One region of the Oceanobacillus sp. CAU 1775 genome, then DNA from elsewhere that is predicted to be linked to it. Evidence: riboswitches for the same ligand, from Rfam matches in the RefSeq annotation. Region 1 holds a riboswitch; the other holds the start of a gene.

The links. A riboswitch is a leader RNA that binds a small molecule or an ion and turns the genes downstream of it on or off. The one in region 1 is predicted to bind cyclic di-GMP.
Region 2: it holds a riboswitch for cyclic di-GMP, as region 1 does, so the genes downstream of both, ACXYMZ_RS02305 (hypothetical protein) here and ACXYMZ_RS05905 (VanW family protein) in region 1, are expected to answer to the same signal.

Annotation. Positions count from the first base shown of each region.
Region 1 covers NZ_JBTLRO010000002.1:529,798-545,096, forward strand. Annotated here, with positions in the region: gene ACXYMZ_RS05885 (type II secretion system protein) at 53-520, opposite strand; gene ACXYMZ_RS05890 (type II secretion system F family protein) at 627-1,838, opposite strand; gene ACXYMZ_RS05895 (type IV pilus twitching motility protein PilT) at 1,838-2,875, opposite strand; gene ACXYMZ_RS05900 (GspE/PulE family protein) at 2,892-4,547, opposite strand; gene ACXYMZ_RS05905 (VanW family protein) at 4,548-6,038, opposite strand; cyclic di-GMP riboswitch class II at 6,204-6,287, opposite strand; gene ACXYMZ_RS05910 (prepilin peptidase) at 6,400-7,164, opposite strand; gene ACXYMZ_RS05915 (metal-dependent hydrolase) at 7,308-7,988, opposite strand; gene ACXYMZ_RS05920 (DNA polymerase IV) at 8,121-9,377, shown strand; gene ACXYMZ_RS05925 (peptidylprolyl isomerase) at 9,451-10,116, shown strand; gene ACXYMZ_RS05930 (sensor domain-containing protein) at 10,388-12,112, shown strand; gene ACXYMZ_RS05935 (twin-arginine translocase TatA/TatE family subunit) at 12,175-12,375, opposite strand; gene ACXYMZ_RS05940 (M20/M25/M40 family metallo-hydrolase) at 12,433-14,052, opposite strand; gene ACXYMZ_RS05945 (DUF6612 family protein) at 14,197-15,009, opposite strand; gene ACXYMZ_RS05950 (hypothetical protein) at 15,262-15,299, shown strand, end outside.
Region 2 covers NZ_JBTLRO010000001.1:474,958-490,256, forward strand. Annotated here, with positions in the region: gene ACXYMZ_RS02275 (BspA family leucine-rich repeat surface protein) at 1-1,290, opposite strand, end outside; gene ACXYMZ_RS02280 (hypothetical protein) at 2,111-3,286, shown strand; gene ACXYMZ_RS02285 (O-antigen ligase family protein) at 3,616-5,835, shown strand; gene ACXYMZ_RS02290 (LPXTG cell wall anchor domain-containing protein) at 5,978-7,486, shown strand; gene ACXYMZ_RS02295 (hypothetical protein) at 7,648-8,322, shown strand; gene ACXYMZ_RS02300 (efflux RND transporter periplasmic adaptor subunit) at 8,340-9,626, shown strand; cyclic di-GMP riboswitch class II at 9,992-10,075, shown strand; gene ACXYMZ_RS02305 (hypothetical protein) at 10,150-10,380, shown strand; gene ACXYMZ_RS02310 (YfhD family protein) at 10,441-10,611, opposite strand; gene iadA (beta-aspartyl-peptidase) at 10,688-11,824, shown strand; gene cysK (cysteine synthase A) at 11,922-12,845, shown strand; gene ACXYMZ_RS02325 (ASCH domain-containing protein) at 12,998-13,360, shown strand; gene ACXYMZ_RS02330 (2-dehydro-3-deoxygalactonokinase) at 13,628-14,626, shown strand; gene dgoD (galactonate dehydratase) at 14,668-15,299, shown strand, end outside.

The DNA of each region.
Region 1 (15,299 bases):
TATCGCTATATATTACATTACAAGTGGGATAAGGGTCCTGTCCCTATGGCTTTTAATCATCACAAACAGTTCTACCCTCAGCAGCTAACTCCGCTCTTGTTTTAGCTGTGGTAAATGCAGCGCAATTATCATGTTCACCCGTAACCAAAATCTCTCTTTCTGCGCCCTCACCAGTAGCAGTTATTGTAAAGTTATACCCATCTTCTCCAGTTACTTCATTATTCCACGGATCAATCAAATCATTGGCATTGACAGTATCTAAATCAGTAGCGTTTACAGGACTTGTCAAATCATCAATCGAATTCCCGCTCGCTTCATACAATTCAGCAGCACTTATCATTTGTGTTGCGTTCGCAATATGGGCATCTTTTTTCGAATTATCAATCACGTTCCCAATTGACACAAATGCAATTAAACCAACAATCGCAAGAATAACAACTACCGCTAAAAGCTCAACAAGCGTTAACCCCCGCTCATCTTTCTTAAAGTTCTCCATCCATCTCTTCATCATCTTTTTCATCTGTTTTCCTCCTGAAATTTATAATCATTACATTTTACTCACCAAACGAATACGTCTCTTTAAATCGTTTCTTGTCTGTATACCACCCCCCTAAAAAGTATAGATTTTATAGCTGATCGTAGATAGAAAACATTGGTACCATAATTGCTATTACGATTAAACCGACAACTCCTGCTAGTATGACAATCATTAACGGTTCGATTAATGACTTCAAGGAATCGACAGTTCTATCGACATCTTCTTCATAAAAATCAGCAACTTTTCCTAGCATAAAGTCGAGTTGTCCGGTTTGTTCTCCGATGGCAATCATTTGTCCAACAAGTGGTGGAAAGACCCAGCTTTGAATAATTGGTTGTGATAATGGTCTTCCCTCTTCTAAATTCTCAGCTGCTTCTTTAACGACTTTACGAATCACTAAATTACTAACGACTTTTTCAACTATCTCTAGTGCTTGTAAGATTGGAACAGAGCTTGCAAATAAAGAAGAAAGTGTTCTTGTCATTTGTGCAATCGCTGCTTTTTGAATGAGCTTACCGAATATCGGCATGCGCAGTAATCCGACATAGACCGTATACCTGAATCTCTCATTCTTTTTAAATAAATAAACAAAGCTACCAATTGCTAAGGCTAAAACAAGAATAATTAAGTACCAATAGGACGCTGTAAAACTACTAATTGCCATGACCATTCTTGTAATCGCTGGTAACTCAGCTCCCATTGATTCAAATGTCGAAACAAATTGTGGCACTATGTATACCATAAGAAATACGACAACAGCGGCAATTACAATGAGTAAGACAGCTGGATAACTTAATGTGGATTGCACTTTCTTTGTTAACGTGTTCTGTTTTTCATAATGACTTGCGAGGCGTTCGAGTGTCGCATCCATTTCACCTGTTGCTTCACCAGCACGAACCATATTAACAAATAACGGCGGGAAAGCTTTCGGATGTTTTTTTGCTGCGTTTGATAAAGATAAACCGTCTCGTAAGTTTTCTTCTACTTGTAGTAAGACTTTTTTTAGTCCTTTACTATCTGTCTGTTCGGCTAATATATTGGTAGAATCAACAATCGACACACCAGCCCGAATTAACGTTGCGAACTGGCGACAATAAATAACAAAGTCGTCATTTTTAATAGAACTTCCACCAATAGAAAGGTCTTTGTTAAAGATAGTAGGTTGTGTCTCTTCGATTTCTCGTGGTCGAATACCTTTTTTCTTTAATTCATTGATTGCTTGGCTTTTCGTTCCACTTTCAATCGTTCCTTTTTTCATTGTTCCTTTTGCTGTTCTCCCGACATACTTAAAGACTGCCATTAAAATTCACCTAAGTTCTCACTATGAATCTCGATTTGTTCTGGATCAATCTTTCCACTGCCAACAAGCTCTTTTAAAGACATTTCCAATGTATGCATCCCGGATGACCGACTTGTTTGCAGGATATTATTCAGCTGCTCAATCTTTTCATTACGAATTAAATTCGCAATTGACGGGAGATTGACGAGCACTTCAGTTGCTGCTACTCTTCCTGTTTCATCAATCGTCGGTATAAGTCGTTGTGATAAAATACCGATAAGCACCATGGATAATTGTGTCCTGATTTGTCCTTGTTGATGTGGCGGGAATACGTCTATAATTCGGTTAATCGTTTGTGACGCACTACTTGTGTGCAACGTTGCTAAAACAAGATGTCCTGTTTCTGCTGCGGTAATTGCAGTAGAAATTGTTTCATGGTCACGCATCTCCCCAACGAGAATAACGTCTGGATCTTGACGCAGTGCGGAGCGTAAGCCAGTTGCAAATCCTGAAGTATCTGTACCGACTTCCCTTTGATTGACAATCGATTGGCGGTGAGTGTGCTCATACTCAATCGGGTCCTCTAATGTAATAATATGTTTCTTTTCTCGGCGATTAATATAGTCAATCATTGCAGCAAGTGTCGTCGATTTACCTGAACCTGTTGGGCCAGTTACGAGAAAGAGTCCTTGTGGCTTTTCCGCCATATCTTGAAGAATCGACGGCATATTCAATTGCTTTAATGTCAGGATTCTACTCGGAATAACTCGGAATACGATAGCGACATTATACTTTTGTCGGTAAATATTAACCCGGAAACGAGAAACATAGTCAAGCTCATAGGATAAGTCTATTTCCCCTTTTTCTAAGAACTCTTCCCACTGTGCTTCTGAGACAATATGCTTGGCCATTTCTTCTGTGTCTTTTGATTGTAAAACTTCATCACCTTCTGGTATAAGACTTCCATTAATTCTTAAAATTGGTGGAGAGTCTACCGTAATGTGTAAGTCCGATGCTTTTTTCTCATAAGCAATTTGGAGTAAATGATCAATCAGCATGTATACATTCCACCTTCTATTCGACAGTTGCGACGCGAAATACTTCTTCTAACGTAGTGAAACCTTGGGCTACTTTCTCTAATCCATCATGCAATAAAAATTTCATTCCTGAATCTTTAACATAACGATATAAATCGACGTAACTCGCTTCTTGCATAACGAGACGATTAATTTCATCATCAATCGTTAAGAGCTCATGAATTGCGATTCGACCACGATAGCCTGTATTATTACAGCTTGAACATCCTCTGCCTTTTCTTAAGTTTTCGACTGCGACATTCGCATCTGCAAACATTTTCATTTCTGCTTCTGTTGGTGGCGTGTAAACACCACAATCACGGCATACTCTGCGAACAAGTCGTTGCGCCAATACACCTGATAAAGAAGAAGTAATTAAAAATGGTGCCACACCCATATCAATTAAACGTGTAATCGTAGCAACTGCGCTGTTCGTATGTAGCGTACTTAATACTAAATGACCAGTTAACGAAGCACGAATTGCTATTTGCCCTGTCTCTTGGTCACGAATTTCACCAATCATGACAATATCTGGATCTTGACGTAAAATCGAACGCAGTCCACTAGCAAAGGTCATACCAATTTCTTCACGGGCTTGTACTTGGTTAATCCCTTGTAATTGATATTCCACAGGGTCCTCGATTGTAATAATATTAACTTCTTCGCGGTTTAAATGATTTAGAGCAGCATATAATGTTGATGATTTACCTGATCCAGTGGGACCAGTAACAAGTACAAGTCCATTTGGTTGGTTAATTAAACGATTAAACGTTTCTAAATTCTCATCTGAGAAGCCTAATTTGTCTAACCGACTTAAAGAGCTTCCTAAATCAAGGATTCGCATAACAATTTTCTCACCATGAACTGCTGGAAGACTAGAAATTCGTAAGTCAATCGGTTTATAATTCACTGTCATCTTAATTCGACCATCTTGTGGTAAACGATTCTCGGTAATATTTAAATCAGCCATAATTTTAATCCGTGCAATCAAAGTATTTTGCATATACTTTGGTAAAGAACGCTCTGTTTTTAACATCCCGTCCACGCGGTAACGAACGAGCACTTCTGTTTCTTGCGGGTCAAAGTGAATATCACTTGCACGTGATACGACGGCATTGGCGATGATTTGGTTCACCATTCGTACAATTGGTGAGTCATCATCTGTGATCCCTGCTTCTTCGATATCTTCTTCCCCTGAATAATCTTCGAGCACTTCTTCAATCGATTCTTGTAAGTCATAGTATTTCGTTATCGAACGGTAAAGTGCATCTTTTGTTGCAATTCCAGGAACAATCTGAAAGCCGGTAGCCATTCGCAGTTCTTCAATAGCAAAGTAATCCATTGGATCAGCCATTGCCACATACAATTTATTTCCATCGATTTGAAAAGGCAAGACTTGATGGCGTTTTGCTAGTGTTCTTGGGATCAGTTGAATGACTTCTTGTTCGATAGAGTATTGCAAAATGTTAATATGCGGAATCCCGAGTTGGAATTCTAATACTTCAATGAGTTGCTGTTCGGTGATGTATCCTTCTCGAAGGAGCGCATCTCCTAATTTTTCTTCTGCTGATTTTTCAGCGAGCGTATTACTTAATTGCTCCTCTGTAATGAGTCCTGCATCGACAAGTAAGTCTCCTAAGCGCTTTCTCGCCATCTACTTCACCTCTTCTTGCTGTTCGTCATTGAAATCAGCTATTTCTTCATCAATATCTTCATTAAATTCAAGGTCTGGTGCAATTAAATCATTATCTTCTTGCATGTAAGATAAATAAAACACTAGTAAGTCACAAGCACCAGGCAGTGCTGTTGCATTGTTTATTTCATCTGTTGCAGAAGATAATGCTACTCTTTCTTCCATACAACTTAAGAATAACGGAAGTAAAACAGTACCTTCTTCATTACATTGAGTTGGATCTTCTTCGCATGTTAATTGAATATTATTTACTTCATCGATTATTGTCGTACTTTCATTTACATCTTCAGGCGTTTCCTCAACACTTTCTTCCGTCTCCACCGAAGTCTCAATAATCTCATGTATTGGCTTATAAAAGTCTCTCGATACTAATTTTCTTTCTACACTTTCCTCGTCTTCAGTTCTTACCAATCGGTATACTTCAATTTGCACACCATTTGCTGGTTCTTGAATTACGACTTCTTCTCCAGGCCCAAGATTTCTATTATAACGATAAATCTTTCGTGGCTTCACTTCTTTTTCATTTTCAAGTGAGTAATCAGAAATGAATGCTGTGCTTGGTGCTTCTAGTGAAAGTTCGACACGTCCTTCGTCAATTTTCGCAAGTATGGTGTAGGAAAAATTATTTGTGTGGTATAAACGTAAATCAAGGTTTTCTTCTCGATTAACTTTTGCATCTAGTCCGGGTTCTGCGTAGCTTGTAACTTGATCTTGTTGATGACGTTCAATGATTGCTAAATCTGTTTGTAAAGCGAGTTCGTATAGCCCTGACGCTACAAAACTCATTTCGATTTCACCATTTGCCGCTCCATTTGGTAAAGCATTTGCCTCAAGGAATGAATAAAGGCTATCCGGTTCAATGATTTGTCCATTTAGATTTTCAATTAGGTATTCAATAGTAGATTCAGATGCCTCTGGAATTTCTAAACTGACAGAAGCAATCTCTACTTCTTCTAACATCGCACCTTCTATGTAAACCAGTGATACGGAGTTTTCCGTAAGGTTGCTTGCTTGTAGTAATGCGTAATTCAATGTCGCTTCAATATCAATACTCGCTGGCCAATCTAACATTTCAATTGCACCAGGTGCTAAACTTACAATTAATTCTTGTTGCACATTTTTTGGTTTCATAAAGAAGTTTGACCAGTGTCGTTTCATCTTTTCTTCTAACTGCGTGAGTGTTAATTCGATATCAAATTGGAAAATATCACGGGGGATTTCTAATATTTCTTGTTCGTGTATGGCTTCGAGCGCCTCACCTGATTGCCAAACATCAATTGTCGTTTGCAATTCTTGTCGCGCTTCTTCCATTGTCATGTTTTCTAGAGGGATTCCCGCAACTCCAGATCCATCTGAAACTTTACTGGCAAAAACGTAAGTAGGAAGTATTAAAGAAACCAACAGTACAATGGTCAATATGAAAATATTTCGTAGTCTTTTTATTTTATTCACGATGATCCCCCAACTCTCTATACGTTTTTCTCTTTGTTATGTTAAGTTTTCTATGATTCTTTGTTACTATGCATTTCATATTTCTTTATAGATAAATGAGCTTTTTTGCTTAGTTATTGTTAAAAATGGCATAAGAAAAACCTTCCATAATTATACATAAATAATTCATACGAAGGTCGGTTGCGCCACTAGCTCCATACAATCCAAGGCGCCCAAATAAGATTGTATTTCATTACTCACTTTGTAGTGTTATTAACTTAGGTAAATAGTAACAATTAACTAGATTGCTGTCAATGAAATAATTTTATGTTTTCTTGAAGTTTTTATCGTTTACTAATGATTTTAAGAAACTAATTTCCAATTACAGGAAAAGGGTAAAATACCAATCCAACATTGCATCTCCATAAAAATAACTTAACAGAGCAGCGATCACAATATATGGACCAAATGGAATTGCTTGCTGTCGTTTAACAACTTTAAATGCCATCAACAAAATACCGATAACTGCGCCAATCAGACAAGCTAAGAAGAAAGCCAAAAATACCAGCTTGAATCCGAGTACAATTCCTAAGACTCCGAATAACTTCATATCTCCTGCTCCCATACCTCCGCGACTAACAATAATAATTAGCGCTAGTAAAAGAAAGGCTCCGACTCCACCGACAATCGGTGACCACCATGGATCAAGTGGCGATAATACGCGTAAGATGATGAAAAATGGAAGAAAAAATAAAAGGACTTTATTTTGGATGATCATATAGGTTAAATCAGAAACAAGAATAATCATCAGCATGGAAACGAGTAATAATGCTACTGCCAATTCCCACTGAAAACCAAATATGTAATAACTAAAAGCGAATAGAACTCCGGTCATCCCTTCAACGAGTGGATAGATGATCGAGATTTTTTTCTTACACCCGCGACATCTTCCTCTTTGTAAAACATACGAAAGTACTGGAATCAGTTCATACCAAGCGAGTGTTTTTTTACAGATCGGGCAATAAGAGCGGTCATTCGTGAAGGTTTCATTTTTCGGCGAACGTAAGCCGACCACATTATAAAAAGAGCCGAAAGTTACTCCAAATAAAAAGAAAAAGATAATGATAAAAATCTCCAATTTCTGCACTCCTTCTATCAATAAAAATAACCAATGCTATTATACTATAATTATCGACATTATAGGTAAAAAGTTTTATAGTTGTTATTTATTTATCAAAAAAATCTGCCTGCTCCCGTATAAGAGCTAGACAGATTTTATTAATCTCTCAATTATAATTCAATTACTTCACCTGGTTTTAATGCTCGGCCTTCTCCAACCTTTACTTCATTTGCCCACTTGTCAGCATCTTGTTCAATCACTGGGAATGTATTGTAATGAATAGGTACACTCACTTTCGCATTAATCCATTCCGCCGCAACAAGTGCATCTTCTGGTCCCATCGTAAAGTTGTCCCCGATTGGGATAAAGGCCACATCAATTTCATTCATGTCACCATACATTTTTAAATCGGTAAATAATGCGGTGTCTCCTACATGATAAATTATTTTTCCATTTGCCGTGAAGAGGATTCCTGCTGGCATGCCTCCATAAACGACATTGCCATTTTCTTCTGTAAACGAAGAACCGTGGAAGGCTTGGGTAAATTTCACCTTACCAAACTCAAATTCACGCGAACCGCCTATCGACATTGGATGACTTCGCAGCCCCTTGTCACCAAGATATTCTGCGAGTTCAAATGGTGCAACAACTAGCGCATCATTTCTTTTTGCAATATCAAATGTATCTCCCACATGATCATTATGAGCATGCGTTAATAAAATGACGTCGGCTTTGATTGTGCTTGCATCAAGATCACAAGCCTCATTTCCAGTAATAAATGGATCAATTAAAATCGTATGATTATCTGTTTCAATTTTTACAACGGAATGTCCATGATAAGATACTTTCATTTTAAAGCTCTCCTCCCATTCTCTTGTTTATATAAAAGTAAAGCATAAATAAATTGAAACTTCAATGAATTGATTAATCCAGAAAAGCGTATTATAGTAGAACATACATTCTATTTATGGTGGTGAATCGAAATGGATTACTCTATTTATCCGCGAAACGATATTCTTTGTATTGATATGCGTTCTTTCTATGCGAGTGTGGAGGCGATGAAGCTTGGGCTTGACCCAATGAAAGTGATGCTTGCGGTGGTTGGGGATTTGAAGCGTCCAGGAAGTATTGTGCTTGCTGCTTCTCCTGCTCTCAAGGAACGATATGGAATTAGTAATGTGAGTCGTTACTTTGAGTTGCCAAATGATCCCGAAATATATGCCGTTCCTGCACATATGGCGGATTATTTACATGTTTCTGTAGAAATTACCAAGCTAATTAATAACTTTGCTCCGACAGAAGCGATTCACCAGTATTCTGTGGATGAAGTCTGGGTAACTGTCAATGGTTTAGAAAAGCTTTTCGGTAGTCGTCAAGAAATCGCTAAAAAAATTAAAGCTGAAATTCTCGATAATTTTGGGCTTACAGCATCTATCGGAATTGGAGATAATAAATTTCTTGCCAAAGTCGTTATGGATCTACATTCGAAAAAAGTTGGGATTGCGGAATGCACCTACGAAGATGTAGAAGAAAAACTCTGGCCCTTCCCTGTTGAGAAAATCTGGGGAATAGGAAATCGCATGAAAAATAATTTAAACCGAATGGGGATTGTTACGCTTGGACAGCTTGCTCGCTATGATTTTAATCAAATTAAAAAACGCTTTGGGATTATGGGAGAACAGCTTTATTGGCATGCATGGGGAATTGATCTCAGTCCAATCTATGGTGATTTTACAAAAACAGAGCAAAAAGGTTTTGGTCACGGAATTTCTTTACTTCGTGACTACTCAAAAGAAGAAGTTGCAACTGCAATCCTAGAACTTTGTGAAGAAGCTTGTCGCCGAGCACGTACAGCAAACAAAGCTGGGAAAACCATTCATTTAGGAATTTCCTATTCCAAAGACTCGCATTCAGCTGGCGGTTTTTCCCGCTCCTTTAGTATTGAACGGCCAACAAATATTACATTAGATATGTATAACGTTTGCATGCAGCTTTTCTGGAAGTTCTATGACGGGCAGAGTAAAATACGTCATGTCTATGTTACACTCGGAAATCTTTATGACCAAGACGATGTTCAACTTGATTTATTCGAAGACCGTGTGAAGAAAAATGATATTGGCTATGTGATGGATTCTATTCGTGATAAATATGGTTCTTCGTCCATACTAAGAGCCTCAAGTTATACAGATGCTGGAATTATGATTGAACGCAGCAAAAAAATCGGTGGACATTATGCTTAATTTTACTTTTTATCATTGGAGGTAACGTGCTATAATGGGAACGTTCGAACCAAGGTAGAAAGGAATGAAAGAAATGAAGAGATTATTAGGATTTATAACACTAGCACTTTTGCTTCTTTTAGCTGCTTGCGGTGGCGGGCAAGATAATGATAGTCAACAAACAGACGAAAATACAAGTGAGGAAACAAACGAGACAACAGCATACCCAAGTGACGTAGGGGAAAACCCAATCGTTACAATAGAGATAAAAGATAGCGATCCGATTGTTGTGGAACTCTACCCTGAGATTGCACCAAATACTGTTGCAAACTTTATTTCTTTAGTAAACGATGGATTTTATGATGGACTAATTTTCCATAGAGTTATTCCAGGGTTCATGATTCAAGGTGGCGATCCAGACGGTATTGGAACAGGCGGCCCTGGTTATTCAATAGCTGGTGAGTTCAATTCCAATGGATTTGAAAATACGCTCGTACATGAACGTGGTGTCCTTTCGATGGCTCGCTCACAGTCTCCCGATTCTGCAGGTTCACAATTTTTCATTATGACAGACCCTTCCCCACATTTAGATGGTGATTATGCGGGCTTTGGAAAAGTCATTGAAGGACTCGAAACAGTTGATAAAATTGTTTCCGCAGAACGCGATGGATCAGACAAACCCCTTGAAGATCAAGTGATGATCAAAGTAGAAGTAGACGAAAAAGGGTACGACTACCCAGATCCAATAACTAGTAATTAAAGGAATATGTTAAAGTTTATTGACGGTATTTTATCAATTAAGAAATAAAAAGAGCAAAAATAAGCTTCGGAAATATACAAAGACTCAAGCGTAACGCACGGCAACAGTGAGCCGCCCGCGGAAAGCGAAGTATATTTCCGAAGCGGGTATTATCCTCTTAACAATATGAAATTTTTATATATCCAATTTTAAAAAATAGAGTCATTTTTTTGTCACAGACTATTATTTTCGTGTATAGTATAATTGGACTAGATAGTTGGTCGAATAAAAAGTGAGTCATTCGAAGGGCGAGATAAGTCAGATGAATAAAGCCGCTAACCATGCAATAACAGCTGAAACAATGAAAAATATTGAAAAAGCACTAGACAAAACAACAATGATTCTTATTTTGGACTCCAATGGAAGAATCCAATTTGCTAATGAGAGTTTTTGTAATATATCAAATTATAGTTTGGAAGAGTTGCTTGACGAATCGTTTGAAAAGATTTATACAGCAAATAATCCCGAATATTCATTTGATCATGTTTTGGAAGTGATTCGAACTGGTGATACCTGGCAAGGAGAGCTAAAGTCTCAAAAGCAAGACGGCTCTTATTACTGGTGTGATACCACGATTGTTCCGTTTGAAAACGAAGACGGGGCTACTTATCAATATATTACTTTTCAAAAAGAAATAACTGAGCGAAAGAAATATGAATCGCTTATTAAGGAAATGGCCTATTCAGATCCGCTTACAAAACTGCCTAACCGCAACCGTATTAAAAAATGGGCAGAGGAACAACCGAAGCAAATTCATAAAAAAATAACAGTGATGTACATAGATCTCGATCGTTTTAAAGTAATTAATGACAACTTTAGCCATGACATTGGGGATAAAGTTCTTATCACAACTGCTGAACGCTTACAGAGCTCTCTTCAAGATTGCGTAGATATTTTCCGTATTGGTGGCGAAGAATTTGTTATCATTTTGGAAGATAAAGAGCAAGATGAGCTAAAACAACTTATCGATCAAGTTCTTGAAGTGATTCGCGAGCCAATTCCAATTAGCAATGTTGAATTAATTATGACCGCAAGCATTGGAATTAGTTCGAGGAATACAGCTGAAACAGAAATGAATTTTTTTGAAATAATTGAAGAATTGATTAAAGAAGCAGACACTGCTATGTATCATGCTAAGAGAAATGGCGGTAATCAGTATCATGTAAGTACGAAGAACCAAAGCCTTGAAATGGAAAGAAATTATAAAATTGAACTTGAAATCCGCAATGCTTTGAGCAATGATGAATATTCATTGGTTTATCAGCCACTAATCAATTTAAAAACACATAAAATTGTTGGTGTTGAATCTCTATTACGCTGGAACAACGAGTCTATCGGCAATATTTCACCAGCAGAGTTCATTCCAATTCTAGAAAAAACGAGACTAATTATCCCAGTAGGTAAATGGGTATTGAAAACGGTTTGTGAACAAATGAAAAGCTGGCAAGAACAAGGTATATTCTTACAACGAGTAACAGTAAATGTCTCACCGGTTCAGTTTAGAGATCCTGACTTCGTGGTTAATCTAAATGAAATTTTAAACGAAGCAGAGCTTGATGCCTCTTATCTTGAAATTGAAATTACAGAAGGCACACTTATTGATATCAAAGATTCAGCTAAAAAATTAGGTGAACTGCAAAAACTTGGTGTCAAAGTTTCCATTGATGATTTTGGTACAGGCTACTCTTCTTTAAGTTATTTAAAACGACTGCCAATTGATACGTTGAAAATTGATAAGTCCTTTATTGATGATCTTGATCATGATGGTGAAATTATAGTAAATACCATTATTGATATGGGCAAAAACTTACAATTTCGTGTGATTGCTGAAGGTATCGAAAACATGACGCAATTTAAATACTTACAGCAACAAGAGTGTCATGAAGGTCAAGGATACTTCTTCAGTCGCCCTGTGGAAAACAGTAAAATTGAAGAATTATATCACTCCCTACAATAAGTAAAAGCTCTAATCTGATTTATTCAGACTAGAGCTTTTTTATATAAAGATAAATAGTTTTCTTACAACTTATCCTCTTTATTCTCTTCTAACTTCTTATCTTCTTCTTTTTCATCTGTTGTTTCACTAACAGATGTTTTAAAAACTTTTAATGTTTCGCCTGCAGCTTTACCAATCTCAGGAAGTTTCTTTGGGCCAAAGATAATTAAAGCTAGTACTACTATTAAAATCAAACCAGGTATACCAATATTTGCTATCCCCATCCCTTTCACCTCCAACTTTTATTATACTACGAATCGCGGCACAACGAAACGATTAAATTAATCCCACTTTTTCATCAAATCACGAAGTAAATCTTCAATGATTGCTGGTGTTTCTTCAAAAGCATTTTTAATATGCACGCGTTCGGTTCGTTTATGAGCATCATGTCCAAATGGTCCAATATTGTAAACCGGAGCTTTTAGTTCTCCCATTTCTTCAAATGGAATATGATAGCTTTCTCCCCAAACAGGTGTGTTTTCTTCATAAGACGTCCAGCCTTCTTGGTCATCGTCAAAGTTCACATAGCTAAGGTCGCAAATTCCATTAAAGAAATGAACGCGTTCTGTTTGCAAATCAAATGTTCTCTTTGCTTTTTCTTTTACAAAGTCTGTAATATACTCTGCTAGCTCAGTTCCAGTTGAGTTAATCGCTGGGTAGTATGGTGGTGCAAAAAGAATGATGATGGCAGGAGCTAATTCCTGACATTCAATCATAAGCTTATCAGTGATTCGAAGTGACTTTTCGCGTTCATCCCATTCATCATTGAATTGGATATCCGCTTTAACTTCTTCAACAAATTCTTTTCCAAATTTGCGAATAGCATAGTCAACTAACTCTTTGTACCGAATGACTTTAACTTTACCAATTGGTTCTACCTTATGCTTCTGACAAACATCGAGGTAATGTGCATTACATTCGTCTGCAGCTTCTTCTGCTACTTTTTCAAATAGGTCAAACACCTCTGAAGCTGTTCGCTGCATCACAAATATATTATATAAAGCGGATGAACGATATGGTGTTTGAGTCGAATAGTTCAAACGCAAATCTGTTTGTTGTAAGGTAACTGGAAGTGGTGTCGTTTCACCATAAACCGTCTCTTGGAAAGTGTCATTCCATTCCATTTTCTTCGTCAAAAATGACGCGATATATGGAGAAGTCATGCCACTTAGTGGTTCTCCCGCATGGGTTTCTTTTCCATAAAACAATGCGGCTGGAAGGATTTTTCCAATTGTCCCTGAATAAATATAATATGTTTTATCATTTGGTTCTTGACTAAATACAGGTTCACTATTTAAGAAAAGTTTATAATCAAGGCTATACGTTTTTTTCAATTCTAAAAGAACTGGTGCGGCATCACGCATTCCTGCAGAGTTTACCTCTTCATCTGGAACGGTTAATAATAAAAGATTTAATTTCCATTCTTCGGCGATTGCTTTTTCCACGAGGTGCATATGGGTAACTAATCCCATCTTCATATCCATTGTCCCACGGCCAAATAAATACTCACCAGATTCAAGATCTTTTAAAACCTCTTTAGGTAATTCCTGCGTATGATCTGCAAGTATTTTTGTGAGTTCTTCTGGCTGTGTTGCTAATGCTTCTAGGTTACCGTATTCTTCTGTGTTTACTGTATCGAAATGACTGATTAACACAACTGTTTGTGTCGCTTCTGGATGTTTGTATAATGCAGTCAAAAACTTTCTTCTAAGTGTTGTATCATGTAGGGCAAGCTGATCTTGATGCGCTTGGAAGTAGTCAAGGTCAAGTAATTTGGCATGTAACTTACTTGGGAACTGCTTTTCACCTTCTGATAGTGTAATACTCTTCCAACTAACTAGTTCGTTGAGCAGTTGACGCAATTCTAATGCTGTTCCCCATCTTAATGTAGTTGTTTCCATTGGTATTCCCCCGTTTCACACGTTAAAATCTATATGTTTATAATATGCCTTCTATATTATAGCAGTTCATGTGCTATCATCCAATATTACAGGGCAAAATAAAAACTGTTAGCCATATTTTGGCTAACAGTTTTTATTTATGATTTACATTTCCTGTGCGGAATCAATGACTTCTTGTGGTACTTCGATTTGGTCAATGGTGTCAATTCCGATATACTCTGCGGTCATTTCTTGATAGATGCGCATCGCGTTATCGTCTGCATCAATTGGAAGCTCGATGTCTATGTTTGTGATAACCTTTTTCGTATCGTAGCTTGATTTATCAATATGCAGTTCATAGTAAATCGAGTGAATCGTCATTTCGGCGAAAAGCTCTTCAACGTCAACGCCCAGCTCTGTGAAAGTATCATTATTCAGATTGCCTGCGACTAGTTTTTGGGTGAAATCTTCTATTTCATCCCCTTCACCTTCAAACTTATAAATATACACATCATCTTCTTCAATAAATTCTACATCATCAACAAATGATGCAAGTAAATCTAATTGTTCGTTCGGTGCTTGATCAACATTAGCAAACTCTGCTGGCATTGTAGATGCATCAAGTTTTAACCAAGTCTTGGACATGGAATCTTGCATATAAATTACATCCTCTATCATATACATTTCCATTTCTGTATCCATTGGTACGCCTTGAAGATCCATTGAAATATTTCCTTTTTGATGCATTGCAATTGGATCCATTGTAACGGCAACTTGCATATCCATATCCATCTGTAGCTCGCCCATCATTGGCTCACCTGTCATTGTCTGGTTAATTGTTAAGTCAATCTCTGCACTTTCAGCGTTCTCACTAGCTTCTACTGCTTTATTATAAACTTCTTTTGCATCTTCACTTCCACCACAAGCGGCTAAAAATGCTGTCAATAAAATCGCTAGCACCAATAAGCTTTTCTTCATCATGAACCCCTCCACTTTGTTTGTATATTACTAATACGGTTAATACTGAATATTAGTTTCAACTATTTCATTCATACGATAGAATACCTGTCTATACCTTTCCTCTAGTATAAACTGTTTTATAATTAAATTCCTTATATATCCAAAATTATTTTGATTAGGGTTGGTTTATCGGATTGTATGATTGAATGAAAATCCCGTTTGAAGTTTAATTTATTTATCGACCGACAATTTTATGGATTATGCTTTTTGATGATCGATAGAATGCGGTTATCGGTTGTTAATTTGGC
Region 2 (15,299 bases), on a different contig from region 1:
TTCAACGGATGTTTTATGTCTATTCGTTCCTTGTAGTATTTCTATACTTGGTTCGAAGTCTAGACCGATAATCTCCATATATGGAAACTTATTTATTAAGGAATGCACAAAAGAATCTAATTCTTCGGATACCTGCCAATTCTTTAAATTTAACGTATTAGCATAATCAATCAGCTTTATTGCTTCTAAATTATACAACTTATCAATATTCCAATTAGATAAATCGAGGTAATCTGCTCTAACCCCTGCTTGCCCCCGTCTTTTCTGAAATAATCCATCTAAATCTGTAATCCCTGATAAATTCCAATTGGATAGATCTAGTTTCTCAAAAGGGTAGGAAAATATAGAATTTGTAAACATCATTGTCATTTTTGTAGTCTTAGATACATCCCAGTTAGATAGATCTAATGAGTTCAAATTAGTACTTTCAAACATATAACTCATACTTTCTACAAGAGATGTGTCCCAACTAGATAAATCTAAAACACTTAAACTAGATGCATTACTAAACATATTGCTCATATTTGTAACCTTAGATACATTCCAATTAGATAAATCCAAAGCTGTTAAACTTTTAGCATACCTAAACATGCCACTCATATTCGTAACATTAGAAGTGTTCCAAGCAGATATTTTTAAATCATTTAGTTTGGAAGAAGTAGTAAAGGTATTTCCAAACATTGAACCCATATCTGTTACGCTGGATACATCCCAATTATTCAAATCTAGTGACTCTAGGCTACTAGTGTCAAAAAATAGGCTACCCATATCGGTTACATTAGATACATCCAAGTTTTTAAGTTCAATAGATTTTAAGTTTGGCATTCTTGAAAGCATGTATCGCATATTCGTAACATTAGATGTGTCCCATGTGGATAAGTCTAATGATTCTAATTTAGAAGCACTGTCGAACATATAACTCATGTCCGTAACATTTGAAATATCTAGTAACTCGAAGTTTTCTATTCCTATAAGATTGCTAAATCCCCTAAATAAATGGGGAGAGTCTGGTAAAATTACTTCTCCCTCTATAACCACATATCGAATGATAGATTTATAATTTGACCAAGGATAAGTTTCATTATAACGAGAACCTTCCCGTGGCTTTAATTCACCTGCTCCAAGATATAATATTCCATCCTCCGTTAAACGCCAGTCAATACCGTGGTTTCCTTCTGCCATTATTCCTTCATTGCTGCTTTCAGCTGAAATATGTAGTGGTGTTAGTAGAAATAGGAGTATTGTTGTTGCTATGAAATACTTTTCAATAAAATATTTGTTGTTTCTCAATTTTATCCCGCCTTTATAGGTTCTTATTCAATTTTTTGGTGCAATTTATATAACATTTATAAATTGATTATATCATCATGGTATAAAAATACCATCCTCTAAATAATGGTGTTGGTGCTCTTATATGGATAGTTGATTGTTATAGAAAGAATCTCATGTGTAATAAGTTCTTCTCTTTCCATTACCACTTCTCTTCTCGAAATTTAGAAGTAAGATGCATATATTGAAACATAACAATAGGACTAGTTTTTTATTTTTTCAATGATATAATTTCGAATATATAGATTTTTCACTATGGTAAATCTTTTGTTTGCCAAAGGGATATAGATTTTAGGGAAATTAAACAATAATAATGAACTGTTTTTATTAAATTCAAACCAATCAATTAACAAAGCTAGGCAGGATAATGAGTAGGATATTTTGTATGGAGTTTATTATTTAGGAAATAAGACAAAACATGCAGTGAAAATGAAAATTCTTATCAACGGCATAATTTTTTAAAAGTCTTATCCGAATGAAATAACGCGTATTGCACCTGTTAGATCAAGTGACCGTTTAATGGGGGGGAGTAGTGGGTTATTTTCACAAAAATGCTATCGATAATATAAGGGCAGGATTCAGAGAGTCAATGGGAGAATTATTGGCATATCTCGAAATAAGATTTTCTGATAAGAAAGTTATAAATATATTCCATGATATTGAATTGGGGTTTTTTGACTACGGTTATGAGTCCGGGAGAGGAGGTCGAGTAGGAGGTTGATTAGGTAGCTTTTTCGTTCAATGAAGGATAAGTGTTAATATTATTTTGGTGGTGTTAATTATGGAATTAAATGTAGATATGATTGATTTTTCGAATATTGATAATAGAATTGATCATCTTGATAAAGAGCGAATTGCGGAATTGATACAAGAGTACTATAACGGCTCGAATATATCGGAATTAAAAAAAGAATATGATATAAAAGTTGCCAATTCACAATTGGTAAAAATTTTCCCTAAAAGACGAACGGAACAAGATTGCAGATATTGTAATGTTGAATTAATTATAGATTGGCAATCGAGATCTGCTGCACTTTCTAATGAATCATACTGCCCGAATTGTAATCATACAGGGATAGGCTCCTGTTACTGTAAGAATTGTATAAATATGAGAAATGCATTAATAGAGCAAGAGAATGAACTTAAAAAACAGCGTATCGCTGAGACATATGATTTATCCAGTTTAAAGAAAGTTGATGAAAAAAACTTAACTTTAGAAGATAAATTATATCTGTCAGTTTTAATAAGAAGTTGTATGGATGAAAATTTGAATTACATTTTACCAGTGAAACAGGCGTCTGAGAAATTAACACCTACATCAGAGTTCACGACTGAATTGATAAAAACATTAACTGGAAGAGATCTTATTGCACCTCACCCAGATTCTTCTTTACGCGCTTTTCCAGATGACGAGGATTTCCCGTTCGGGTACTACATATACGAAGTGATTTATACACTAAACATTGAACCTCACGATGGAAGCTATTTTAACATGGTTCAGAGATTATTGTATCCATCTCAAGAGGAGTTCGAAGAGGATAAAGAGTTCTGCTTTCAAATGTGGAAGAAGATAGCAGTTAATGAATCATTAGAATATCTATCATATAGTATGGAAAAAGTAGGGTTCAATGAAAAAAAGGGAGCTAAAACAATAAAAGTCTTAGAGAGGCTTTTAGAGTATTTTTCAGTCGCACAAATATATAGTATTATTTATAAGTCTATAGCAAACAGTACTAAATTGTATCAAGAAGGAAAGTTGTATAAAAATCACGCATCCAACACTGTAATTACTTCTTGTGAATCATTTGGAGAAAGAGCAATAGCAGAAGGATGGAATTTAACAAAATACCGCAGAGATTTTAATTTGCCAGAAACGGTAATTAGCAAAGTATTGTTTACTTCTATTCTTAAGATAGGTTCAATGTCTTTTGAAGAGAAGCCTACCTCGGAGATATGATTTGTTTATGATATAAAAAAAGTGATTAATCGTAGGTCCTGAGTTTAGAAGGTGTGGATTTGGAAATTATGCTCAAAGCAAAGTATTTTCGGAGCGATATTAATCGACTGAATATAGAACTTTAAGAGCGTCACTTTTTGCTGCTAAATTCCACTTTTATATAAAACTATATAATTCACTTTATTCGAAATCGGTTCTTCAGTTGAAATTATATAGACTGAAGAACCATTTTTTATGTTCATTTATTATAATATTTATAATTTTTCACCGATAAGGACTAAAGTATTGTATAATATTATTGTATAAGAAGATTGGAGGCTGAAAATAACATGAATTGGTTCATTTTACTTATATTAGGATTAATTTTTATTATTTCACCTTATGACCGAGGACTTTACTTTGATAGGGATTTATATAGTATCCAACTAGTCATCTTTGGTCTTTTTATCATGTTATATATAACTTTATTAGTAAAAAAGGAAACCGATTCTATAAAGCCTATATGGGTCATAATGATTCTTCCATTTTTCTACCTTATTTCATTAATCGGTGCGGAAAGCCCTATAGGAGCATGGAATTCCTTATTAAGATGGATAGGATATACTGCATTTTTTATTTTGTTATACTGGGCTGCGCGTAAAGAAAGAAAAATTAAATATTTACTTCCCTTCATTTTTCAAGTAACAGGAATATGGATTGCTATACATATGTTATTAAATGAATTTGGTTGGATGGAGTTCTCCTCCGCCTTTATTTTCAACCGCTTTGCTGGAGTCTTTCAGTACCCTAATACATTAAGTGCTGTCATGGGGATGTATTTTTTATTTAGTATATTCATGTTATTGCACCCACGTCTTAGAGCGATACACAAAATTATTTATGGAATACCATTAGTTATTTTTCTAGTTACATTTATTGAAACTTACTCACGTGGCATGTTATTAATTCTGCCAATCATGTGGTTTTCAGGACTATTATTACTTCGACAAGCTAAGCAATTAAGCTATATTGTTTATACTTTAATGTCTTTAATCGCTAGCATTCTTGGCGTGTTTAGTCTACAAAGTGACCTCGCTTGGTTATTTTTATTAATACTTTCAGTTGGAATAGCTCTGTTTATTCATACATATGATAAATTCCTCCAGAAAGATAAGATGAATAACTTTGTACAGAAAATATCATCTAAAAGGGTCTACCGTCTTGTTGTGCCAGTATTAATAGTTGTAATGGCACTACTGTTATTAATGGATTTTGGTTTTAAAGGATTTGTCTACCAGCAACTCCCTGGAGACTTACAAGAGAGAATTTCAAGTATGAGTGGCAGTGCATCTGCAAGAGAACGTACTCTCTTTGTGCAAGACTCATTTAAAATATCAATGGACGCTCCTTTATTTGGTCATGGAGGGGATGCATGGGAGCCATTATATCGTAGTTACCAACAATTACCTTACCAAGCAAATAAAATACATAATGAATACATGGAGTTTGCTGTAGATATTGGTTGGATTGGATTAGTGTTCTTTATAGCTGTTATTGGTTACTTTTTCTTCATTATTTTTAGGAGTTATCAAGATGAGCAAGAGAATATGATTTTTCCGGCTATATTAATTGCTAGTTTTACAATACTATTCCATAGTTTTATAGATTTTGACTTAGCCTTTGGGACAGTTTGTTTTATGCTTTTATGGCTATTGGTTATGGGATTGACATATCAAAAAGTGGAAACTGTAACAAAGAATAACAGTAAAATGATTCCTCGTTATTTTAGTTATGCATTTGTAACGCTAGTGCTTGTCGGTGTCTTCATGTCTTATCAATTTATGAATGCTGAACAAAGCTTTCGTAAAGCTAACTCTGTAAAAAATCCCTATGAAAAGATTAATTACCTATCAGAAGCTGTAGAAAAGAATAGTTATAATTATCGGTATTTATTAAGATTAGCGAGTTTACGTGCTTCTTTAGCTGAACAAAATCATGACGTAGAGACTAATACAAAAAATGTAATTCAGCTAAGTAATAGAATAGTCGAGCTTGAACCTAATAATGCGTTCCTTTACTCGCAAGTTTCTAGATTACTTGAGGATATTAACGAATTAGAGTTGGCAGATGAATATGTTGAGATGGCAATGGATCTTGACCCATATGGATTAGTTAATTACGAGACACATATGAGTATTAATTTAAAGAGAGCTTCAATTGAAAACAATATTCTCGAAAAAGAAGCTATATTACATACTGTAGTGGAAACATATAGGAATCTTGTGGAACAAGTTGAAGAAACTTTATCACTAGATTATGCAGAATATCATAATAGTAGGGATTTCCATTTATCTGAAGAAGCAATGATTTATGCAGCAGAAGCTGGCTATTTATTAAATGACTCCGATTTAATAAGAGATATACTTACCCATTTCAAAGAACCAGGTGAGGGTGAACAACAAGTGGTTTATTTTCTTCTTTCTACTTTAGAGAGATTAAATAAAAATGATGAACGGGGTAAGTTAGTGCATAAATACCAAGCAGTTTATCCTAACTTATTTTCGGATTGACAGTATTATCAGACTTTAGTATTGACATAATGGAAAATTATCACTAATATGGAGAGGTAATTGTTTGATTATTTTGTCAAAAAAGGAGGGTTGAGGTTTTAAAGCAAGTCATTTTAAACAATTAAGTAAAGGGGATTAGAAAATGAAGACTAGTAATTTATCATTTCTAAGTGGTTTAATTGCTTTTGCTTTAATTTTAACATTAATTACTCCTATGACAACTACATACGCTGCAGAAGCTGATAATGATGATTCGGTAAGAGATGATGTTTACGACGTGCGTGACGATGTGTACGGAGAAGATGATGAGTATTATGAAGATGATGAGACTGTAACTGAAAGTGCATATAAGTATTTGTGGGATATTGATGAAGTAGAAAATGGTATTATTTCTCTACCTCATACAGGTACTGTGATAATAAGTAATGAAACACTTACAAGTATAGATCATGATACGCACATCCATATGTCAAATCAGGGTGCTGAGTTATGGATACCTATAGATACTCTAAAACAGGCCATTGGAGATGACTTTAGAGTAGTTGTATCTTTGTATGATTTCACATCACAATACGATAATATTAAAGGACTTGTTAGTAATCTATACGAAGTGAATCTTGGGGTTGGTATGAAAACATACGAAGAAGAGTTTTCAGAGCCATTTGGTATGGTAATAAATATTAATCCAAACAAAGTAAGTAATTGGGAAGATCTTGTTTTACGTTCATTTGATGAGAGTGGAAATTACATTGACTTGAAAAGTCAAGAAATGTACTATAATACAATCACTGGTGAAGTAATCTTTGATGTTTATCAATCTGGTAAATACAGCTTAGTAGAAGTTCCAGGATCTGGTGATCATAAAGATTCAGGTGTCGATGAATCAGAGGATGAATACGAAGAAACTGTAACAGACAATGCATACAGAAATCTATGGGATAAAGATGAATTAGCAAAATATCTCGATAATAAAGGTAATGTCAATCTACCAAATACAGGAACACTGTTATTAGATAGTAAAGTTCTAAAAGATTTAAATGACGATGCTAAAGTGAATCTATCAATCGACGGTGTTCACTTATCAATTCCTGCAAGTGTTCTTAAACAAATTGTTGGTGATGACTTTAGAGTATCGGTATCTTTAGAGGATGTCACTTTAAACTATGAGGAAATCGAAGGACTTGTAAGTAGTGTGTATAGATTTAACTTAGGAGTGGGATTAGAAACATACGATGGCGAGTTCTCAGAACCATTTATTCTCACTTTTAAAGTTGATCCAAGTAAAGTAACAAATTGGAATGACCTTGTTTTGCGTTACTTTGAAGAAGATGGTACGTATACAGACTATAAAAATCAAGTACTTAGCTACAATGCAGAAACTGGTGAAGTAGTCGTAGAAGTTTACCACTTTAGTGAATATGGTATCGTAGAAGTTCCGGGATCAGGAGATCAAGCAGCCGGAGATGGAACCACGGATTCTACAGAAGATGAAGAATCCGACGAAACAGCAACTACTGGAACAAATGGCCCAGGCAATGTACTACCACAAACAGCTACAAGTATGTTCAATTTACTAGCAATTGGGTTAGGCTTAATTCTAACTGGTTTAGTGTTATTTATAAGAAACAAAAAAACTGTAGCAGTAAATTAATAGAATGAAACATGGGGACGGTTCTCGCGTTGCACTAATGCAACACGAGAACCGTCCCCATGTTTCACTAAAAATCTAACTTTTCATTATATTACTTCTTCATTATTTCTAATTCATGTATACTGATATGTATAACAATTCAGAGAAGAGGAAGTAAATCTATGATATATCGGCCTCATGTTTTAAAGTTTTTATTTTCTATAAAGGATCATATTTATCGTTTAAAATTATCAGAGAAAGTTAGGGGACTCTGGTTATCTAGCATTTTATTAATCATCATGTCTGCAATCATATATGGTTGGATGGGTTCACTTGGTATCGGTTCGCAATTTTTATCAATGGATGCTAGTTTAATAGATTCAACTACATATGAAGGAAATAAATTATGGTTCATGATTGGGAGAATTGGATATGGAATCCTTTTTGCTGTCTTAATATTATTCGTTCCTAGTCTATTATTTTATTATCTAGCAGACGTACCTTATCAAAAATTGGTCGTCATGCAACAGGTAGTGCTATTTGTATTGTTATTGGAACGTATCATTTGGATACCCTTGGCGACACTCGCTGGGTTAGATTGGTATGTATCACCGTTGTCTCTTGGAGTAATAGTCTCTTACCTTACAGAAATAGATTGGTTGATTTATTTCTTTGGTGCTATTTCACTCTTTCAAATTTGGGTGATTTGGTTCCAATATCGATTTCTATCACAGCTATCGGAAGAAAGACGAGTTCCATTAATTGGTTTTGTTATTTTATTACAAATAATTGGATGGGCACTCGCAGCCACAGTTGCATTAGGAGATACTTTTATTATAGGTAGGTGGTTCGATTGAGGCTTGGTGGATTGAAAGTGATTCATTGGATTCAAATAGGGGTCATTTTATTTGTTGTTATAAATGGTTTACTTATTTATAAGGATAATGAAGGTAAAGTTAATAGGTTGGCTTATATAAATGAATGGGAAGAGAGTACGACTGCTGACATGAGAGAAGAACTTTTGAAAAAGGCTGTTCTTGCACCAAAAGAAGAAATGCCAATTTACTTCTCAGATAATCAAGGTATATTTCAAGAGTTTCTTGTCGGAGTGGGTGATGAAGTAACTGTCGGACAGGACTTGTTTATTTATCAGGTACAAAATTATTATCAAGCAGAGGCTGAATTCTTAAGTGAGGTTGAACGCATTAATGGTGCAATTACTGCGGCTGAACAGGCGATGGCTGAGGTAGAGGCAGTTACGTTTGTACAGAATGAATTTGTTCCTCCTATTGTAGAAGAGTTTAGTATTACGGTAGAGGTGCCAGCTTCTTCAATGGAAGCAGAATTTATGAAAAGGCAATTCATAGCTGAAAAGAAAAAAGAAATTACGCAACTAAATGCAGAACGAGAAGCGGTAAATAGCCAGCTGCAATCCTTGCAAAGTACAGGGGATACGATTACATACATAAGCCCTTATGCGGGGAGGGTTAATAATCTTTCGGATGAGCTAGCGTCTCCACTTCTTACAATCGAAAGCTTCGATTTACAAGCAGAGACGAGCCTTACGGAGCAGGAAAGAGCAATAGTAGAAGAAGGAATGCTAGCGGAGGTAAGAGTAAATGCAGTTGATGAGACTTTAACTGCCTATGTAGATGAATTGGCGGATGTTCCAGATAAAGTAAGTGTTAGAGGCGAGAGTAAGTATGATTTGATTGCTGCTTTAGCAGAGCCAGAGGCAGAAGATGCAGTTGAAGTAGTTGAAGAAGTGGAGGAGGAAGAAGAGTTAGAATTAGGTGACTATGAAAACGAATCGACTCTTTTACCTGGTTACCACGGTACACTTGCCATCATTCTTGAGGAACGATTAGGAGTTACAGCGATAGATAGGGCTCATTTAATAGATGGAGCAGTATGGAGAATGAATAAAGAAGGACAGCTTATTGAGTTAATTGTCGATACTGGTTTTGAAGAAAATGGACAAATTGAAGTAATCGGGGATTTGGCTCCTGGTGAATTAATTGCAATTGCACCAGAAAGTCAATTGCGAGATCGCGCATACTTTATCACACCATTAAAATGGAGTGAGCTAAGGCAGGAATCTTTAAATAAAGAAACTGTAGATTGGAAAAGGGGAATTTTGGGTGGATTGATTATGAGGTAGAATATATGGATGGTTTCGCTTCTTGAGCTGCATTGTCAGCAAACTTAAGAACTGAAACCGTCTTTTTTCGCTTACATTTTTGTCACCAGGTCATAAGTCCAGATACTTGAAATATATTCGCGAGATAATACTTTAGAAATGTTTTGACTAAGGAGTTTTCTTTCAGCCCTCTTATTATGCCTTTTTCAAGTTTGCAAACATCTTTGGTTGTAAAGTTTTTAAGAAGTTAGTTAAAAGCAAGAGATGAAATTTACGAATTGTAATCTTTCTAATCCGTCAAACAGTACAAAGTTTAAAATGTTAGGCTCACATCTTTTCCAAATATAGCTATTTACATGATTCTAAAATCATGGTAAAATGGAACTATTAAATAAGGGAACTTTGAAGTACGTTTGTAGTTTGGGCACCGAAAACGTATGGAGTCAGTGGTGCAACCGACCTTTGCGAGATGGATATCTTATCTATCTCGCAAAGGTTTTTTTACGCTAAAAGAGTGTAGTCTATTTATATTAGGGGGAAGAATATGTACTCTATAATGCCATCAACAAAAAGAGAAAAAGCGAGACGAAAAGAAAATAAATTATATCATTTAGTCAATCGAAAGGAGTCAGAGGAGAGGGAAATTGACGACCTTGGAAGGTCTATAATCATAGGTTTACAAGATTATCGTCAACAACAAAACAAATCTATCAAATATAAAACAATAATGACAGAAGCAAAACGATACATAAGACTAAATCAGAAATACCTATGAAACATGGGGACGGTTCTCCTGTTGCACTCAGTGCAACGCGAGAACCGTCCCCATGTTGCATTATTTCTTCTTCATTCGTTTACGAGCTTCTTTGCTTCTTTCTATTGCTTTTAGGTCTTCATTGTCTGCTAGTTCTTTGGAGAATTCGATGTCTTTTCCATCACGCAGTTGCTGTCTAGGTGTTTGTGCAAGAAAAGAATTCTTTGTTTTTCGATGTTCGTCTCTACCCATTGTAGTGCCTCCTTTCTAGATAGGAGTAGTATGTGTAGAAAGAACAGATAAATTAGTAGGTTTTTTTTTGGAGTGGATGAAACATGGGGAAGTTTATGCTCCTGAATATTTAGGGCAACAATCTGTTTTAATAATAGGTGATAAAATTGCAAAGATTGGTAGCTTGAATGAAGAAAAACTTTTAAATGCAGGTTTAGATATTGAAGTCATCGACGCTGAAAATGCTATAATTACTCCAGGTGTTATTGATCCTCATGTTCATTTAATCGGTGGTGGAGGAGAGGGCGGATTTGCTACAAGAACACCAGAAATTCAGTTGAGCAATATTATAAAATCAGGGATTACTCCGGTGGTTGGTTGTTTAGGAACGGATGGAACAACTAGACACATGACATCTTTATTAGCGAAGGCAAGAGGGCTAGAAGAAGAGGGCCTTACTACTTATATTTACTCGGGAAATTACCATGTTCCAACTCAGACGATTACCGACTCTGTTAGGGACGATCTTATCCTCATTGATAAAGTAATTGGAGCTGGTGAAATCGCCATTTCTGATTCTCGTTCGGCTCAGCCGAGTCTAGACGAACTAGCAAAGTTGGTTGCAGAAGCAAGAATAGGTGGGTTACTTGCGAATAAAGCAGGTGTCACTCATTTTCATGTAGGTCCTGGAAAAGGAAAATTATCGCCTTTACACGCTCTATTAGAAAATTACGAAATCCCAGCGGCCAAGCTTTATGCAACACATATTACGAGAAGCAAGGAGCTTATTGATGATGCAATAAGCCTTGCTAATAAAGGTTCGTTCGTGGATATTACTGCAGATTCGGAAACACCTGACTGGATTAATTATTATAAAGAAAATGGTGGTAATCTTAATCAACTAACATTATCTTCAGATGGTAATGGCAGTCTTCCTGTTTTCGATGATGAAGGAAATATGGTGAGGTTAGAGGTTGCTTCGACTAGAACTTTGTTTGATCAAGTAATTAAAACAATTGAACAAAATAATTTAAGCATCATAGAAACTCTTTCCCTTGTCACCAAAAACACAGCAACCGCCCTACATTTAAAAAACAAAGGGCTATTAAAAGAAACCTATGACGCAGATGTACTAATACTCGACAGAGAAACTTTAGAACTAAAACACCTATTCGCAAAAGGAAAACAAATGGTGGAAAATGGAGTCACAGTAGTGAAAGGAAACTTCGAGTGAAACATGGGGACGGTTCTCGCGTTTCATTCAGTGCAACAGGAGAACCGTCCCCATGTTTCAAAGGAATTTACATAGATAGTGAAGGGAAGGAATAAAGATGAAAATTTACAACTCAGTACTCGAGCTAATCGGAAATACACCTATCGTTAAGTTAAATAAATTACCTGAGCCAAGTGGTGCGAACGTATATATGAAACTTGAATCGTATAATCCAGGTGGCAGTGTCAAAGACCGTGCAGCTTTTAATATGATTGAACAAGCGGAAAAAGAAGGGAAACTGACTCCAGGCGAAAGCACGATTATTGAACCAACATCGGGAAATACAGGGATTGGAATTTGTATGGTAAGTGCTGTGAAAGGGTATCGCACGATTATCACCATGCCAGATAATGCTACAAAAGAACGTATAAAAATAATGAAGGCATATGGAGCGGAAGTTATTTTGACGCCTTCCAGTCAGAGAATGCAGGGAGCAATCGATGAAGCAAATAGACTAGCAAATGATATTCCTAATAGTTTTATTCCGATGCAGTTCGAAAATCAAGCAAACGTTGATGCTCACCGCAACACAACAGCGGTTGAAATACTAGAATCCTTTGATGGTAAACTCGATGCTCTGGTACTGACTGCAGGAACCGGAGGAACGGTGACTGGTGCAGGGGAGGAATTAAAAAAGCATATCCCTAATCTTAAAATTTATGTTGTCGAGCCTAAAGGTTCCCCTGTCCTATCAGGTGGCCAGCCTGGTTCCCATAAAATACCTGGTACAGGCCCAGGTTTCATTCCGAAAATATTAAATCAAGATATTTTTGATGAAATTTTACATATTGAAGATGATGATGCACAAAACATGGCACGAAGCCTCGCTGCCCGAGAAGGAATATTCGTCGGAGCATCCGGAGCAGCTTCCGCATACTTCGCCATCCAAATAGCAAAAAATCTCCACCCATCAGCCAAAGTTCTAAGCATAGCTCCCGACACAGGAGAGCGGTATTTATCCTCGGATCTATTTTCAGAGTGAAACATGGGGACGGTTCTCGTGTTGCATTCACTGCAATATAAGAACCGTCCCCATGTTTCGTTTCAATCGCCAAATACGTCTAGATGAGGAATTACTGTTATAATAATATTATTAATAGTAGTGATGTTACTTTTTTTAAAAGTGGATATCGCATGAAGAAGGTAGGGATATTTATGGAAGAAAAAACAAAACTACCACCAAAAACTGGTGAGCTAGATAAGCTTGTTACTAAGTCAGCAGATATAGAAAAAGTTTTAAAAGGCAAAAAGACAGCAACGCGTCGAAGTGGTAGATTTGCAGACGTTGGCGATACATGGTCATTAGAAGGTAAGGAATTGATCGTGAAAAATGTATATAGACAGAAGCTTGGCGAGGTTACCGATGAAGATGCGGTGATGGAAGGTTATCAAAATCTCGAAGGATATAAAGATTCAATTCTTTCGCTACACCCAGGAATGAAGTGGCAAACAGAGATGAAAGTTTGGGTTCATGAGTTTGAATTAGTTAATAATTGATGAAACATGGGGACGGTTCTTGTGTTGCAGTGAATGCAACACAAGAACCGTCCCCATGTTTCACTTTATTCATTGCTTGGATATAGTATTACTCTAGCAAACTTAGTATTGAACATAGACAAATTATACCTATTATGATAATATTCGCTTAATTAAATTAATTAAACCGCTGTACAAAGTGGCAGGATAAAGCAATTAAAAAATAGCAAATTTAATTTAGATTAAATTGAAAACTTAAATAAATAGTAAAAAAAGTGGTGAATACGCATGTATGTAATATTAATAGACTCGGGGACAACAAATACAAGAATTAGATTAATAAAAGAAAACAGAACAGAAATAATAGACTCTGAAAAAATAAAAGTTGGAATTCGAAATACTGCTATTGAAGGTAATAATAGTAGCTTGAAAAGTAATGTTCAATCTGGTTTAAAAAGAATTTTAGCTAGAAATCAATTAGACGCTGTGAAAGTTAAATATATTATTGCCTCAGGTATGATTACTTCCAATTTAGGTATCCATGAAGTACCACATATCACCGGACCAGCTTATATTGAAAACTTTTCTAAAGGGTCTGTAGTCACTAAAATACAGGGCTTTTTTGATATACCCTGGATTTTCACACCGGGATTAAAAAATAATACAAACATACATGAGAATGATATTGTGGAGAGAATTAATGAATTTGATATTATGCGTGGTGAAGAGGTGGAAACGATTGGTCTATTAGATCAATTTGATGTCCATGGTGAAGGAGTTGTTATTTTACCAGGTTCTCACACAAAATTTATCTTTATTAGCGAAGATAAGGCATTAGAAAACTGTTTATCTACACTTGGAGGTGAGATGCTTTTCGCCATACAAAGTGAGACAATTCTATCCGATTCACTGGGGAAAAATTTAATTAAATCCTTAGATAAAGAGAATTTAGAGAAAGGTTTTCAAGCAGCAGAAAAACATGGTTTAACAAGGAGTTTCTATCATATTCGTTTATTACAAATGTTTTCCGATTTAAATGAAAATGAGATTTCGAATTACTTTGTTGGTTCTGTCCTCTATCATGATTTGAAATCACTAGAAACAAAAGTAAATAAAACTAATATTAAGTGGGCCATTATAGGTGGTTCCAATCCTTTACGAAGCGCTCTTAGTCATCTAATAGAAAAGCATTATCAAGACTGGAACGTTATTCAAGCTACTGATGATCAAATGGAAAAAGCTATAGTAATAGGACCATTAAAAATAGCAGAAAACTTAATGAAGTGAAGAATTGTATGCAAATGAAAAATAGAAGGAGTGCGGAACAAATGAAAATAACAAAAATGGAATGTTTTTTAGTCCCACCGAGATGGTGTTTTTTGAAAATAGAAACGGATGAAGGAATTATTGGATGGGGTGAGCCAGTAATTGAGGGCAGTGCATCTACTGTGAAAGCTGCGGTTGAGGAGCTAAGTGACTACCTCATTGGTTCAAATCCATTAAATATTCAAGACACTTGGAATAAACTGTATCGTGCGAGATTTTATCGTGGTGGTCCAATTCTAATGAGTGCCATTGCAGGGATTGATCAAGCACTGTGGGATATTAAAGGAAAGTTTCATAATGCTCCAGTCTATGACCTATTGGGAGGAAAAGTCAGGGACAAAATTCGGACTTATTCATGGATTGGTGGAGATCGTCCATCTGATGTAGGAGAAGCTGCTAAATTAGCAGCAGAAAAAGGATTTTCTGCAGTAAAGATGAATGCGACAGAAGAGCTACAATATATCGATACCTATAAAAAAGTGGATGAATCACTAGAAAGAGTAGCTGCAATTCGGGACGCTGTAGGCAAAGATATGGGAATAGGTATTGATTTTCATGGCAGAGTACATAAACCAATGGCGAAAATACTAATGAAAGAATTAGAACCTTATCGACCGATGTTTATCGAGGAACC